Regions from separate parts of the uncultured Vagococcus sp. genome, predicted to be linked through region 2. Evidence: riboswitches for the same ligand, from Rfam matches in the RefSeq annotation. Region 2 holds a riboswitch; each other region holds the start of a gene.
The links. Region 2 has a riboswitch for thiamine pyrophosphate ahead of thiM (hydroxyethylthiazole kinase). Riboswitches for the same ligand answer to the same signal wherever they lie in the genome.
Positions count from the first base shown of each region.

Region 1 (5,730 bases), on a different contig from region 2:
CCAGAAGATTTGCGGACAGGTGTTGGCCATTTTAATGGCAGTGTATTTCCTGGCGAAGAGGGGACTAGTCTGATTGGTGGTCACAACACGACTGACTTGGGAACCATGGACCTTGTTGAGATTGGCGATGTAGTAACGATTCAGACCCATTACGGCACTTATCTTTATACAATTACCCAAAAGAAAGTGGCCCGTTTTGATGATCCAACTGCCATAACTAGTCTGGCAACCAGAGATGACGGACACCACTTAATTCTCTATACGTGTTACCCCGTTGATATGATTGGGCTAACTGATGATCGTTTATTTGTTTACGCTGATTTAACATCAGGGCCTCTGATTGATTCCACTAACTAGAGCAGAACATAGGCGATGACTTTAAACACAGTTAGTCCATCATTTGAGAAAGGAGACACACTATGAATCGAAATAAAAAAATCATTCGCAATCTAGCAGTCAGTTTTATCGCCTTTACGTGCACCACCTTGCTAGTAGGTTTAACGATGATTTTAATTGTCGAAAAAACCTTGTTTTCCGCTACTTTTTTAAATAAAGCAGCCCATCAATCTGATTATTATTCTGAATTAACCAAACAAATCAATACCCAAATCCAAGATTTTGGCCTTGGAAGTGGTATTCCCGCTGAGGTTTTAAAAGACAGTGTAAGTTCTCAACAAGTTCAAAAGGACTTTGAACAATACACGACTCAAGCCTATTACGGCAATACTTTAACCATTGAAAAAGAGCCTTTTCTAACACAGATTAAAGCACCTGTAATGGCTTATGCTAAAGATCAGAAACAAAGCCTAACCGCTGAGAGCGAAGTAGCCATCAGTAATTTTGCTGAACGTTCCTACGAGGCTTATAGCGACTTCATTAAACTACCTTTCTTACCAACACTGGGGCAGAAGATACAGTTATTTGCAAGTAACCTGACCTTATTTAAAGTAGTATTAGGCAGTAGTTTTGTCCTGCTACTGATGCTCATTATTTATTTGTTACATTGGTGGTGGCATCGGTTGATTCGTCATCTCTCCTTTGTTTTTGGCGGGGGTGGTTTGATGTTAATCATTATTCCTGCTCTAATTTTAGCCAGTGGCATGATTGACCGTATTTCCATTACGTCAAAGCCTCTCTATCAGTTATTAACGACTTATTTAACCAATAGTTTAATGGCTTTTATAGTGGTTGGCGGTGCTTTTTTGATGGCCTCGGCTCTTTCTGCCATCTTCTCGCAAATCCGACGAAAATTCAGTTGACTAAAAATGGCCTGAGACAATTGTCCCAGACCATTTTTTTATCCTTGATAGTTCGCTACATACTCAACAATTTCTTGTAAATAACCGGCTTTTTTCTCTGGCTCTAACCAACTTATCTTAAATGAATTTTCTGCTAACAAGACCACATCGGCTGGTGTCATCTCATAGTTTTCACTTAAGGCGACGATATCATCTGAGATATAACTTTGGAAATAGGCAGGATCATCAGAGTTAACCGTTACTTGGACGCCTTCTCTCAATAAGCTCAGAATCTCTTTGCCCTTCATATCATCCACAACAAAACCATTGGAAACGGGGCAACAAGTTAGCCCAATCCCCTTCTCTTTTACATACGTCACTAATTCACGGTCTTCCACTATGTTGGTTCCGTGATCCAAGCGCTCCACTTGAATGTCCATTAAAGCTTCACGAATATTCCCAATGGAGTTATCCTGATCGATGTCGCAATGCATGGTAACATGGAAGCCCGCTTCCTTCCCTTGTTTAAAAACTTCTTTAAATTTACCAGGAGGGTTACCCTGCTCATCAGAATCCAAGCCAATCCCTAAAATTTTATCTTTATAAAGCAATGCCTGCCGCAAGGTTTCAGCAGCCGATTCAGCTGACATGTCTCGTAAGAAACACATGATTAAGGCTGTCTCAATCCCTAAAGTCTGACTTTCTGTAACCGCTCGGTAATAACCATTAATCACCGTTTCAAAGGGAATGCCACGACTTGTATGGGCTTGAGGGTCAAAAAACAATTCAGCATAACGAACGTTGTGCTCCTTAACTTTTTCTAAGTAGGCCATGGCCAATTGATAAAAATCCTCTTCATCTTGTAAAACATTCATGGCTGGGTAGTAAATAGCAAGAAATGAGGGTAAAGAATCAAATTGATAACTTTTTTCGATTTCAGCAATCGTTGTTTGACCGATATCGATGTTATTTTTTTTGGCTAACGCTAATTTTAAATCCGGTTCTAATGTACCTTCTAGATGAAGGTGTAACTCTGCTTTGGGCATTCCTTTAATAAATTCGTTTGTAATCGTTGTTGGCAACATTTTTTCAGACTCCTTTTCTGATTGACACGTTTAAGTTAATAATGACATAAACGAACGTTCGAGTCAACAAATAACTAATCATTCGTTATTTTAAATATAAATCGGTTATTTCAAGAAAAAAAGACATCTATAACCATAAAAAACTAATAGAAATATTTCACCCTTCAGTTTTTTAAAATTAAATGATAAGGTTAAAAAATCAATGCTGAAAGAGTTCCTCCGACAATTGGGACCCAAGCATAAGCCTATCAGCAAAGCTGTGCTGTGAAATCGAGAAGACTGATACTCTCCTGTTTTCATTCCTAGCTCCATGACCTAACAAAACTGTCACATTATGTAAGGCCCTTGTTCGTGTTATTAATATCACCCTAGGCTATACTCAAAAAGGTTAAGACATTTATCTAGGAGGACAATTATGCAAAAAGGATTAACTGCGTTTCAATTAAAAATACTGGGAATTACCCTAATGGTTTGTGACCATATTCATCAAATGTTTGCCTTAGAAGGAGCCCCTATCTGGCTCACTATGATCGGTCGAATTGTTGCTCCGGTCTTTCTCTTTTTAAGTGCCGAAGGGTTCCACTACACACGAAATAAGCTTGCTTATTTGCGCAACTTATTAGTTGGTTTCTGGATCATGTCAGTGATTCAACAAGTACTGTCACGATTAGTGCCTAACGATGAGATTGTCTTGATGAATAATATCTTTGGCACCCTCTTCATTGCTGTCTTATTAATGTATGCTGTGGACCTGTTAAAAACAGGTCTGGCGACTAAAAGTACTAAAAAATGGATCTCTGGTTTAGCCATTATTTTAGGCGTCATCGGTTATGGTTTCGGTTTACTGTTGCTTTTCGAAAATTCCGATTTAGTGATGATTGCAGTCTATGGATCAATGATTATTCCGAATATTGTGTTTGTTGAAGGCGGCTTTCTGATGGTGCTACTGGCCCTTTTCTTCTATCTATTCCGTGGAAAAAAAAGCCTGCAACTTTTGGCCTTAGCTATTGTCGCCTTAATTTCAACAGGATTTTCGTTTCAAGATCTTTTTCTCAGTAACTTCCAATGGATGATGCTCTTTGCAGCTATCCCCCTTTACTTTTACAACGGTCAGGAAGGCCGTAAGATGAAATGGTTTTTCTATTTCTTTTACCCAGCTCATTTGGTGATTCTATACTTACTGGCCACCTGGCTTTAACTTAAAAAAACGGCCAAGGAATTTCCTTGATCGTTTTTTTATTCACCAAATAAATTGGGGAGTCGTTTTCGCAAGATTTTGACTAAGGGATATCCCATTGTGACTCCAACAAGGGTACTGATGAAAAAACTACCTAATACTAAACCTAAAGGCAATCCAATGCCCAAAACATATCTAGCCAATAAATATGAGACACACCCGCCTATGAGTCCTGTTCCAATAATTTCAACTAGTCCAGCCATCATTAACTTACTTGTTCGCCGATAAACAATTCCGATTAAGAATGCCCCAATCATACTGCCGGGAAATGCCAACAGTGTCCCCGTGCCGCTGATGTTTCGTAAAACTGAGGCAATAAAAGCTTGACTCACACCGTACCAGGGTCCCAAAGCGACACCAGTCAGTAAATTAATCAGATGCTGCATCGGTGCTACTCTAACAACTCCAATAGAAACATGAAATAAACTGCCTCCAACAAAAGCCAATGCCGCTAAACTAGCTGTATACGCGATTTTCTTAGCCTTGAAAGCTACCATTAGTTAAGAGCCTCAAACTGCCAGGTCTCCCTTGTGTAGGACATTTCCCAGAAAGCCAGTTCGTACTGACTACTGATTAAGAACGCTTCCTTCATCGCCAGACGCTCATCCTCATCCGCCAGTTCTGACAGTTGATTCAGCAAAGAAATTTGCTGCCTTGTACTCTCTGCAAACTCTGGGCTATCATAGGTGTTGATCCAGTCCTGATACAACGGATTAGGAGATGCTACTTGACTAAATCGCTGGCCTATTTCAAGATACAGCCAATAACAAGGCAAAAGGGCCGCCAGTGAAGTCCCCACTGTTCCAGTTGCTAATTGTCGATAAAGATGATTGACGTACTCATAAGCACTTGGTGCCACAACCGTCTTTTGGTACTCTTCCTTAGTAATTCCCAGCCACTTAAAATAGCGCTCGCGAACAGCAATTTCCCCTTCCTCCATGCCTTTTTGTAAGGCCAATTGACTAGCCCTGATCTCTTCGTCAGCCGTTTTAGCAGCCAATAATCCATGAGCTTCTGAAAAGTGAATTAAATAATAACAATCTTGTAGTAAATAATAGCGGAACCCTTGCTCATCTAAGGTTCCAGCAACTAACTCCTGGATAAAGTCATGGTCAAAACTAGCTTGCCATAATGCAGCAGCCTCTTCCCGTAATTCTTCTGAAAACATCTAGTCCACCTCACTCATCTATTTTATTGCCAGAGAGCTATCCAATTCTCACACCAAAAAGACCACCTCCTAATCATTAGGAAGTAGCCTGAAATAGCCAAATAAACAATCAGAACGAGCCCTCGTCAGATAGTTTTTTCTAAGCTTTCCCTTCGCGAGTCCTAACTCTCAGGTTCAGAGGGTCCGTTGATTTCATCAACATCTCAGTCTTTTTGAAAGACACCCCTAGCAATTATTTTGAGTATACCACAACACCTTGCTTTCCGTCTATTCGCTCTGTGATTTGCTCATTAAATACTGGTAAACCTCATGAGGCTCTCGACTAGTATCCAATAACTCAAAAAAAGCTTGATCATCCAGTAATTCAACCAATTCTGCCATGGCATTTAAATGTCGATTATTGGCTGTGGCCGCTAGACAAAAGATATACTTAACTGGGTCATTCTCTTTACTTCCGAATTCAATAGGATAACTGAGACTGGTAATGCTAATTCCCAATTTCTCCACCCCATCTACTGGGCGAGCATGAGGCAAGGCAATCTGTTTGGCAATCACCATATATGGCCCTTCCAGCTTAGTATTGGCAACTATTGTGTCGATGTACCCACGAGTGATATACCCTTGTTTTAAAAGAGGAGCCCCTGCTACACGAATCACTTCTTCCCAATCTCGGGCTGTCACTCTCAATTGAATCAAGTCTGGATTGGTAATCTCATATAACGCTGGTTCAGTCACCTCTGATTCAGTGTTTTCATTTTTAGGAATCAAACTGTCATAGAGTTCTTTTTCCAAAGCTCCAACATTTAAAATAGTGGCATGCTTTTCCACCACTTCCAAAATTGATTTGACACTAGGTAATTGAAAGCCTAAATTACCTAATTGAGAATAAACATCACTAATCAAACGGTACTTTTCTGCCGTATTCATAATTGGACTGACCACGTAAACAGGTTTTTTAGTGTAAAACAAGCGAATATTCGGCACTGTTGAAAAGATTAAATC
Region 1 covers NZ_CAUQJB010000005.1:170,398-176,127, forward strand. The annotation lists gene RWN13_RS07010 (class D sortase) at 1-357, shown strand, start outside; gene RWN13_RS07015 (hypothetical protein) at 420-1,259, shown strand; gene add (adenosine deaminase) at 1,298-2,323, opposite strand; gene RWN13_RS07025 (TraX family protein) at 2,739-3,521, shown strand; gene thiW (energy coupling factor transporter S component ThiW) at 3,560-4,057, opposite strand; gene tenA (thiaminase II) at 4,057-4,728, opposite strand; TPP riboswitch at 4,858-4,965, opposite strand; gene RWN13_RS07040 (BglG family transcription antiterminator) at 4,996-5,730, opposite strand, start outside.
Region 1: another riboswitch for thiamine pyrophosphate. It lies ahead of tenA (thiaminase II); the one in region 2 lies ahead of thiM (hydroxyethylthiazole kinase).

Region 2 (5,730 bases):
CCTTTGGCAACTCCGGCGATCTTCTGACTGCCTCATTTAATAATGACAAACCAACAACTGGTTGAGCATCTACTTTGGATTGCGTATTAAAAACCGGTCCAATCCCCACATAGTCAAGCAACGGTAGTTCCAACGCCTCTTCAAACTGTTTCAACGTATTGATTGATAAGCCAACATCAATCCCATATGGTTTAACTGCCTTAAGCGTTTCACGGATTCCTTTATCCGACTGACCGACATGAACCCCGTCGGCTTTTATTTTGATCGCTAAAGCCACATCATCATTCACGATAAAAGGGATATTCCCTCGCCGACACAAGGCTTGACACTCTTTTGCCAGCCCTTCAATCGCCTCACCCTTCTTTAATGATCCCGGCCCCTTCTCTCTCAGTTGAAAACAGGTAATCCCCCCTTTAATCGCTTCTGCTAAAAGGCCAACTAAATCACCTCCAGCCACATCTTGAGTTCCTCCAATTAAATAAAGTTTGAGTGCCTCGTGCCAATTAATAGGTGGTTTCATTTCCTCGCTCCTTTCGACCATAAGCCCAATGATTAGTTGGCCCCTCTCCGTGACCAATCTTCAACTCTTCTTTAATCGCAGCGTCAATAAACGCTTTACCTGTCCGAACTGCTTTCAAAACGCTCTGCCCTTTGGCTAACTCTGCGGTGATGCAAGCCGAATAAGTGCAGCCTGTACCGTGAGTATGTTGGGTCTCATAACGAGGCCCCCCTAACCAATGACCGATTCCATCATTCGTTAAAAGATAGTCTTTAGCCTCCCTTTGATTAAGGGCATGTCCACCCTTTATTAAAACATTGCGACTACCCATCTGTTGAATCTCATAAGCAGCAGCTACCATCTCTGCTTCTGAGGCAATGGCATGGCCCACTATTTCTTCAGCCTCAGGTAAATTAGGGGTTATTAAGGTTGCCAAAGGCACTAAAGTTTCTTTCATCCCCTTCATGGCTTCATCGGCCATTAAGGAAGCGCCACCTTTGGCAATCATAACAGGATCCACCACTAGAGGAATATCTGGATAAGCAGTCAAAAATGAGGCTACAATCTTCATGTATGACTGATCGACTAGCATCCCTGTTTTAATTGCGCCTATCTCAAAATCAGAAAACACTGCCTCTAATTGTTCTTGAACCCCTTGGACTGGAGTTGGATAAATGCCGCTCACTCCCTTAGTATTTTGAACCGTAATTGCAACAATCACTGATGTCCCAAAGACTTCTCGCTCTTGAAAGGTTTTAATATCCGCTTGAATGCCGGCACCACCACCACTATCAGAACCTGCTATCGTACATGCTTGGGCTATTTTCATGATCCCATCTCCTCTCTGATTTTTAGCAAAAACTGGTCACTTTCATTTAATAAAAACAATTGATTGATAAACTCTACTTTAAAACTACTAGGGAGATTAGTTGCCATTGCCGCCTTTTCCCCTGCTATTCCGTAGATAGCGTGAGCTGCCACCGTGCTTTCAAAAACATTTGGATAACTACCGATAAAAGCGCCGCAAACCCCACTTAAAAGGCAACCCATCCCCGTTACCCGGGTCATTAAGAGATGACCATTGTCGACACTTGCCAGTCTTGTGCCATCGCTAATCCAATCTCTTTCACCACTAATTGCCACAACACAGTCATTTGCTAAGGCGACTTCTCGCGCCATCCTAGCTAAGGAGTATTGTCCCGCCCCACTATCAACCCCTCGAGCTTGCCAAGGGACATTAGCTAATTGGGCAAGTTCTCCTCCATTGCCTCTAATGAGACTTATCTTGAGTTCGCTCAATAAAGTCTTAACTATCTCTTGCCGATAAGGACTGGCGCCAACACCAACTGGATCCAAGACAATCGGCACATCATTTTCATTGGCTCCTCGCCCTGCGACTAGCATCGATTCAAAAATCGGTGTTGTAATCGTGCCAATATTTAAAACTAAACAACTTGCTTGAGAAGCAATCAACCCGACTTCTTCTTTGGCATAAGCCATTATCGGTGACGCACCAATTGCCAGCAGACCATTTGCAACATGATTAGCCACAACTTGATTCGTCATATTATGAATCAAAGGGCTCACTGCTCTTATTTTATTTAACTGCTCAAAACTTTTCATCAATCTCTTCCTTTAAGGATTATTTTGATTCATTCGCCTCGAAACGTGAATCGAGCAAAAAAACCACCTTCTCAAAATCAGAAAGTGGGTGTATTTACACATATTTAGGGTAAGACCCTATCAAACAACTATTTCGTCTATCTAAACGAAAAACCTGCTAGCCACATTTCCTCCGCTGGTATTAACCAGATCAGGTCTAAGGGTCAGGATATTTCCTATCTCAGCACAGTAACAGACAAATCACGTCCTCACAATCGCCCCCCTAGTGGTCGAACTATTCAATTAACCATACGATAGCATGACAACTGAAAGAAGGCAAGTAAAATAAGCAAGATGGCTCAATGATCTTCATATGATTCTTCTTCAATCTCAGGCCACCAACTAAAAAATAGTCGATACAAAATATACCACCCAGATAGCCATGAATAAGCAACCAAAGAATAGAGACTTTGCGTCTCCACCATAAGACCATCGCAATAATCGCAAATAAAATACTTCTTTTTGGCATAAAACGCCTCCATCCATTATCATCCCTTAATTGTGCGACACCCTTCCATCAAAATCTAGTGAATTCAACTCATTCCCCCAGTAACCAACTAGTCTCCTAGTTTGCCAAGGAATAGATTAATGCCCCAAACATTGTGATTTTTCCAGACTACAACTGAACCTCTCCCTAGTCCAGCAATCAACCGCCAACTCACTATGAGTTTCCTTAATGAGACGTTTACAGGCAACACAAAAAAGACCTAGAAGCAGGTCTAAGAGTTTTCGCCTTGCAACAACCAATTAACACATCAGCCTACAAAGTAGCTCTTAAACGCCCTACTTGTATCCCTATAGATGTTTTAATTGGCCACCGCAACGACAGCTGTATTTACGAGTGTTAATCCGTCGCTTGCGTAAAATCAAGTTATGGCATTTGAGACACTCATATTGTTGATAATTTTCTGGTTTTTGTTCCTCTAATGGTTTGACAAAGCGACTACCGCCAGTCTTTTTCAATAGATTCTTAAAATCGGCATCCCGATGTTGAAAGCCACGACCTTCCAGATGAAGATGATAATGACATAATTCATGTTTAATAACATTAATCAATTCTTCCATACCGTAACGTTCGTAGACTTTTGGATTAAAATCTAAATTATGAGAGTTCAGATGATAACGTCCACCCGTTGTCCGCAAGCGACCATTTAAGAAAGCGCGATGCTTAAATTCCCGATCAAATTCGTTGGTGGAGATCAACTCCACCAACTCTTGCAAACGGTCATCAGTTAATGCGTCGATATCATCCATCTCTTCCAGATAGTTAAAATCTTCATATAATGCGCTGAAAACCATCAATACCCTTCTATCCCTTCTCTTTGGCTGGTCCTAACATATTTAAAGCAATCCGTCCTTTGCGAAGATCGATTTCTTCAACCCAGACTGTTACCACATCGCCAACTGCCACAACGTCTGTGGGATGTTTAACAAATTTATTGCTTAATTTTGAGATATGAACCATCCCATCTTGTTTTACGCCAATGTCCACAAAGGCACCAAAATCAACGACATTGCGCACCGTCCCTTGTAACTCCATTCCTGGTTTTAAATCTTCCATACTTAAGACATCTTGTCTCAATAAGGGTGCTGGCATTTCATCACGCAAGTCACGACCCGGCTGAATTAAACCAGCAATAATATCTGTTAAGGTCTCTTTCCCCACGTCTAATTGAGAAGCTGTCTGGTTGGTGTTTAACTGTTCCAGAGCTGTTCTAGCTTCCACTGACCCCAGTTCCTTTGGTCCCACTTTAGCCTCAGCTAAAACGGTTTTCGCAACAGGATAACTCTCGGGATGGATGCCTGTATTATCTAAAATATTTTTACTTTCAGGAATACGTAAAAAACCAATGGCCTGTTCATAAGCTTTAGGTCCTAACCGCGGTACTTTCTTAAGTTGGGGGCGACTAGTAAATGCCCCATTTTCCTCACGATAAGTCACAATATTTTGAGCCGTTGTTTTATTTAATCCTGAAACATGTTGTAATAAAGCGGGGCTAGCCGTATTAACAGTCACCCCCACTTGGTTAACTGCAGTTTCCACAACAAAGTCCAACTGTCCAGCTAACATTTTCTGTGAGACATCATGTTGATATTGACCAACGCCAACAGCTTTAGGATCAATCTTAACCAGTTCTGCCAAAGGATCTTGCAGGCGTCGCGCAATACTAACCGCACTCCGTTCCTCCACTTGCAAATGAGGAAACTCCTGACGAGCAATATCACTAGCTGAATAAACCGAGGCACCAGCTTCATTAACAATCACATAATAAACATCTCGTTTAATTTGGCGCAATTGTTCAGACACAAAAAGCTCTGATTCCCGACTAGCTGTTCCATTGCCAATCGCGACCATCTCAACTTGATAGGTTTCAATTAATTGATTAAACACCACTGCTGCTTGTTGCCGTTTCGCCTCGTTGGCCGGTTTATGGGGATAGATCACTTTAATCCCTAAAACCTTACCCGTTTCATCAACAATGGCTAATTTACAGCCCGTGCGGTAAGCCGGATCGAATCCCAGAACCACTTTCCCTTTTAAAGGAGACTGTAGCAAAAGGTTTCGCAAGTTTTCTCCAAAGATAGCAATCGCTTGTTCATCAGCCTTTTCGGTTAACTCATTGCGAATCTCTCGTTCAATAGCAGGTCCGATAAACCGTTTATAGCTGTCTTTATAAGCCTCGACCACATAAGCTTTTGTAATAGCCGATTGATGGTTGCCAACTAACTGACGATCCAAATAGCTCATGATCTGCTCTTCATCAACGGTGATGTTAACTTTTAAGATATCTTCTTTTTCGCCACGATTCGTCGCTAAAACACGATGAGAAACAATTCGACTAACTGGTTCAGCGTACTCATAGTACATCTCGAAAACCGATTTCTCATCTTTTTCTTTATCTTTCACCGTACTGACAAGTTGACCGTTCTTTTGAGTAAATTCACGAATCCACGTCCGATATCTAGGTTCATCCCCAACCATCTCTGCAATAATCTCATGTGCTCCAGCTAAAACGGCATCAGTTGTTGGCAACTCTTCGTCACTATTGAGGTATTGCTTTGCCTCACTGATAATATCTCCCGATAACGGAAACGATAATAACCACATCGCAAAGGGTTCTAAACCACGCTCTTTAGCAATCGTTGCTTTAGTGCGGCGCTTTTGCTTATAAGGTCGGTATAAATCTTCTACCTGTTGCATCTTGCCACAAGCTTTAATTGAGGCTGCTAGCTCAGGAGTTAATTTATCTTGTTCCCCGATCAAACGCAAGACTTCCTCTTTACGTTTTTCTAAGTTTTGCAAGTAATTATAACGCTCTTCAATTTCACGAATCTGTACTTCATCCAAGCTTCCCGTCATTTCTTTACGATAGCGGGCAATAAAAGGAACTGTATTTCCTTCACCTGAAAGTGACAAGACCGTTTTAATTTGTTTTGGGCTGAAGCTTTTAAGTTCTGCTTGCAGTAAATTTAGTATATGTTGATTCAATCCTTCATCCATTGACATTGGCTCCCTCATTTAATCATACTGTACTATTTTAGCACACTTCTACCCACAATTTCCATTA
Region 2 covers NZ_CAUQJB010000002.1:92,488-98,217, forward strand. The annotation lists gene thiE (thiamine phosphate synthase) at 1-520, opposite strand, end outside; gene thiD (bifunctional hydroxymethylpyrimidine kinase/phosphomethylpyrimidine kinase) at 504-1,328, opposite strand; gene thiM (hydroxyethylthiazole kinase) at 1,325-2,122, opposite strand; TPP riboswitch at 2,272-2,396, opposite strand; gene RWN13_RS02345 (hypothetical protein) at 2,397-2,630, opposite strand; gene RWN13_RS02350 (SprT family protein) at 2,957-3,415, opposite strand; gene RWN13_RS02355 (Tex family protein) at 3,471-5,663, opposite strand.

Region 3 (5,730 bases), on a different contig from region 2:
CGTTTTTGAGTATCGGCTCTGTCGTCATGGCTTTTTATATCAATCCTAAAATGGCCTTGATCTTTGTTTTCTCTTTGCCTGTTTTTTGTTTGATTCTCTTTTTTATGATGAAAAAAACAGTACCTCTTTATAAAAAAGTCCAAGAAAAGCTTGATCATCTTAATCAGGTTGTTCAAGAAAATTTAAGTGGCGTTCGAGTGATTCGGGCTTTTGCACAAAAAGATAAAGAACGGCATAAAATGGCGGATACAAGCGATGATTTGGCCAAAGCTTATACGCGAGTGGCAAATATCTCCGCTTTACTTAATCCTGCCACCACCTTTATTATGAACGTCTCAATTGTTGCCTTACTGTATTTTGGTGGCATTAATGTCAATACTGGCGCCATGGGTCAAGGAGAAGTTCTGGCCCTGATTAATTACTTGATTCAAATGCTGTTGGCCCTCATTGTTGTTTCCAACCTAGTAGTGATTTTCACTCGGGCCTCTGCCTCTGCCGGCCGTGTTAATGAGGTTTTTCATACGGATGTCAGCATTCACGATCAAGGGCAATTGGCATTGGTTCCTGACTCCCTTAATCAACTGAACTTTCAAGATGTTAGCTTCCGCTACAGCGACAAAAGTGGGTTGGCCCTTGAAAATGTCAGCTTTTCTTTGGAAAAAGGTGAGATGCTGGGGATTATCGGACCAACTGGTAGTGGGAAAAGCACTTTGACCCAACTGATTCCACGTTTTTACGATGCCAGCGCAGGCAGTGTCAACGTTTTGGGTCACGATGTTAAAGACTACGGGCTAGATGATCTGCGCAATAAAATTGGTGTGGTTCCCCAGACTAGCGTTCTCTTTACTGGCACGATTCGAGAAAATTTACAGTGGGGGAAACCTGATGCCACTGATGAAGACTGTTGGCAAGCCTTACGAACCTCACAGTCCTATGAGTTTGTTAAAGACTTAAAGGAACAATTGGATACCCCTGTTATGGAAAGTGGTAAAAACTTTTCTGGCGGACAACGGCAACGGTTAACAATTGCCCGAGCACTCATTAAAAAGCCTGCCTTTTTAATTTTAGATGATTCCTTAAGTGCCTTAGATTATCAGACAGATTTGGAATTGCGCCAAGCCCTTCAGCGAGATTTAGCTGATACCAGTTTAATTATTGTGTCCCAGCGAGTCAGCTCTGTTCAACACGCGGCTAAAATCTTAGTGTTGGAAGACGGCAATCAAGTCGGCCTTGGTACTCACAATCACTTAATGACACACTCTGAGGTTTACCAGGAAATTGTCGCGTCACAGCAAGAAAAGGAGGAGACCTAAATGCGAAATAAACACATAAACTCATCCCCTTTTAAACGCTTCTTACCTTACTTAGGCGTGTATAAACTAGAAATTGTCGGTGCTCTTCTATTAGGGATTAGTGGCGGAACCGCCACTGTCGTCATGACTTACTTTACGGGAAAAGGGATCGACACCATGCTCGGCAAAGGACGAGTTGATTTTACTGCTCTGACGCGAATATTGCTTTTGTTAGCCGGGATTTTAGTCATTGCCACAGTCTCACAATGGCTGGTCCAGTTATTAGGCAATCGCATGTCTTATAAAGCCGTTGCTGAACTGCGGAAAGACACCTTTAATCACTTAAATACATTACCGATTAATTATTATGACCAAACGGCTCACGGGAATATCATCAGCCGGTTTACCAATGATTTGGACTTTGTTTCGGAAGCCTGTGTGGCTATTTTCAACACACTCTTTTCCGGTATGACGATTGTCGTCATCTCTTTGTTGTCGATGTTGTTTCTCAGCCCTATTTTGACCGTCGTGGTTTTAGTTGCAACGCCGTTAATTTTCTTGGTTACCTGGGTCGTTGCTCACACCAGTCAAAAGCGTTTCTCCGAACAGCAACGGATTGTCGGTGAGATTTCTGGATTCGTTAATGAAGTAATTGGCAATCAAAAAATAGTCAAAGCCTTTCAACATGAACAACCATCTCAAGAGACCTTTGAAGTCTTGAATGATCGCCTGTTAATTGTGGGTCAAAAAGCCCAATTTGCCTCTTCCTTGACCAACCCTCTAAGCCGTTTCATTGACCACTTGGCGTATGTCTTTATTGGCTTGGTTGGTGGCTTGATTGCCTTAAAAGGAACGGGAAATCTCAGCGTGGGAATGATTTCCAGCTTTACGATTTATTCCAGTCAATTTTCAAAACCATTTATCGAACTATCAGGGATTACCACTCAAATTCAAACAGCCTTGGCAGGTTTAGAACGAACTTTTAACATCATTGACGAGACCCCTGAAGCGGCCGATCAGCCTGACGCCATTGTCTTGAATCAAGCTGAAGGAGCTATCAGTTTTAAAAATGTAGCCTTCTCTTATGTCCCAGATAAACCCCTGATTCATGGACTCAATCTGGATGTCAAACCAGGGGAAACCGTGGCCATTGTCGGAAAAACTGGTGCTGGGAAATCAACCTTGGTTAACTTACTAATGCGTTTCTACGACATCAATGAAGGATCTATCGAAATTGATGGTCACTCTATCACGGCTTACACTCGTGATTCGTTGCGTCAAGCCTTTGGGATGGTCTTACAAGACACTTGGCTCTTTGATGGGTCCATTCGTGATAACCTGACCTTTGGACGACCTGACGCCAAAGAGGGTGAGATCATCGCCGCCACGAAGTCAGCTAATATTCATTCCTTCATCAAAAAGTTACCCCAAGGCTATGACACAGTCATTGGCAGTGCTGGAATTAAAATTTCAGAAGGACAACGCCAGCTGTTGACCATTGCTCGAACGATGATTTCCGAACCGCCGATGTTGATTCTCGACGAAGCCACTAGCTCCGTTGATACGTTGACAGAACAGACTATTCAAGCGGCCTTCTTAAAAATGATGACCGGTAAAACCAGTTTCGTTATTGCTCACCGTTTATCAACTATTCGCGAGGCCGATACGATTCTCGTTATGGATAATGGCCAAATTGTCGAAATTGGCAGTCATGATGACTTGCTGAAAAAAGACGATGGCTTCTATCGCAAACTCCATGATTCACAATTTTCTGAGTAGCAAAAAGACCTTTCCCCCAAAATAAGGGGAAAGGTCTTTTTGCGATTATTTTTCTTGATTAACTGTTGAAATTTTTTCATCAGCCAAGTACAACTGTGGGAACTTACTGGCAATTCCCGCTGCGACAACGGCTGTTACCACAGCCGTTGCTAAACCGCTGGCACCATTCATCACTAATGAGAAAACAAACGGACTCATCCCACCAAAAGCATAGGCACCCCAGAATACTACCCCAGCAACAAAGTGCCAGAAATAGCGAGCAAAACTGCCAACAAAGGTTGCTGCCACAATATAGCCCATCAAATTAGTTTGGTTGCCCTCTTTTACCGATTGAGCGATCTTGCCATGATAAAGACCGGCAAACCCAGCAAATGTAAAAGCCAATAAATACTCAATTAACACCTGAATCACACTTAAGAAATAAACTTGCCCTGTCAAAAAATGGAGTAACCCCCAAATCAGACCTGCGTATATCCCTGGTAACGTGCCACGACGCATGGCGTAAATCGTCAAGGGTACCATCCCTAGAGAGACTGAAAAACTAGTACCAATCCCCGTGGGAATCAGCGATAAGACAATTGCCAATGCTGCGACAACCGCTCCTTCAATCCAAACTAATAACCGTTTTGACGTCAAAAAAACTCCTCCTTTTTTTGTATAGAACAAAAGCCATACATCAAAGGAGGAGCAGAATAGTTAGATTCCACTCCATCACAATCCCTACGTAAGTATCAACTCAATCAGGTTCGAAGGGTCCAAGCTTGCGCTTAATCTCAGCCTTTTCAGGCACCCCTTTGTGATGGTAAGTTCTATTTAGTTGTGTAATCTTCTGATTACTTTCACAGCATAACAAGGTTTACCTGTTATGTCAACGGATTTGAATTGTTGAAATTAGTTTAATGCTTATGGCTATTTGTCTGATTTTTTATCGATCTTCATCGTCAATCATATATCATGATTCCTTACAAAAACACGCTAACCCTGTATTAATTATTAACCAAATCATACTGTTTTTTTGTAGAACGGTACAACTTTTCTAATTCTGTTTTATTTTCCACTAAAAATTTTTTTACTTTTACTAATTCTTCTGGACGGGCAAGCTCGTCCAGAAGGTCGGTAGTATTCTCATGATTAATGTATTTCATATTTGAATCGACATAAATAATGCCACCCGTCCGTTTCTCCCCAATCTCCACTAACATGGAAATATCATTATCGTTATCCACAGTCATATTCAACCCATATCCATTTTTATCCTTGGGGTTTGTAAGCCATGACATCACCCAAATTGGCTCCTTTTTTAAATAACTATTTCTGAATAAAAACCTAGTATTCATTTTACTAGCTGTATACTTTATTCCTTCTTTCTCCAGATAATAGAATTTTTTATCTGAGTCCCAATTATCCTCTACGTATTGATAATTCATTGTGTTACTCATTAGCCACACAATGTTAACCATTAAAAATAACGCGATTACTGCAACTGCTCCTAGAAAAATTCGCTGATAAACCCTCTTTTGTTTGACATCCTTGCTGACTTTTTCCACCATACTAATGTCCTCCTTTAATAATGTATCGAGGGACAAATCATACAGATTACTTAAATCAACTAACAAATCTAAACTAGGATAGGTTCTGCCTACTTCCCAACTTGAGATAGTTGCTCTTGTAACGTGCAAAACTTCTGACACGTCTTGTTGGGTAAGCCCTTTTTGATTCCGCGCTAATTTAAGTTGTTCTGCTATATTCATTTTTTCGCCTCCTCTGACATTAGTATGGCCTTGTGTGTATTTTTTTTACAGCTTCAAAATGTTGCTTTAACCTTAAAATGGATATGAAACAATTTGTTGCCTCATTGATTTAGCAGTATTTACTTAAGAACAAGTGATTTTTCTACTCCATTTTATACATTGGGCTATCTTCCCCATCATCTTTTTAAATGGTTACATCACAATTCAATCGCATGAGCAATGCCAATAATACTAGACTTAGGAACACAGCCAATAATCCTGCTGTCGGTTGAATCATTACGATTATCACCTAAAACAAAATAGTGATCTTCTGGTACCGTCACATGGTACTCTTCAGCTGACGCTTCTAAAATATAATCCTCAGTCAGTTTCTGGCCATTAACACTCATATCACCTTTATGATACTCAATTACATCCCCCGGTAAACCTATGACACGTTTAATGTATACCTTACCTTCATCTGGCGCATGGAATGTCACAATATCCAATCGCTTGATTTTTTCCATTTTTAACTGGTACATATACTGCTCATCACTTAAGGTTGGAGCCATCGAACTCCCTGAGACTTTCACAGGTGATATCACAAATAAATTAATTAAGACAACAACTATTATGATTGCCAATGTTGCACCGTATTCTTTTATTATTTTTTTCACTAGGCTTTCCTCCTGACATAATAACTAATTTTATCACATTTACCCTCCAATAAACAAACGGTTTCATTTTCCTATGGTACAATAAGGATAGCTAAAACAAGAGGAGTGATTAGAATGTCTACGCAATTAAAAGACCAAAGACACGAACTAGTCGAGGGAGGGTTTGAGGTCTAAAATAAAAAATATCGACTAAATAACACTGAGGCTGCTGAAAAAGTTAAATAATCAAGGTTGTATAAAACGATTTTTGTT
Region 3 covers NZ_CAUQJB010000042.1:28,601-34,330, forward strand. The annotation lists gene RWN13_RS21410 (ABC transporter ATP-binding protein) at 1-1,313, shown strand, start outside; gene RWN13_RS21415 (ABC transporter ATP-binding protein) at 1,314-3,071, shown strand; gene thiT (energy-coupled thiamine transporter ThiT) at 3,117-3,707, opposite strand; TPP riboswitch at 3,772-3,875, opposite strand; gene RWN13_RS21425 (helix-turn-helix transcriptional regulator) at 4,058-4,822, opposite strand; gene lepB (signal peptidase I) at 5,020-5,478, opposite strand.
Region 3: another riboswitch for thiamine pyrophosphate. It lies ahead of thiT (energy-coupled thiamine transporter ThiT); the one in region 2 lies ahead of thiM (hydroxyethylthiazole kinase).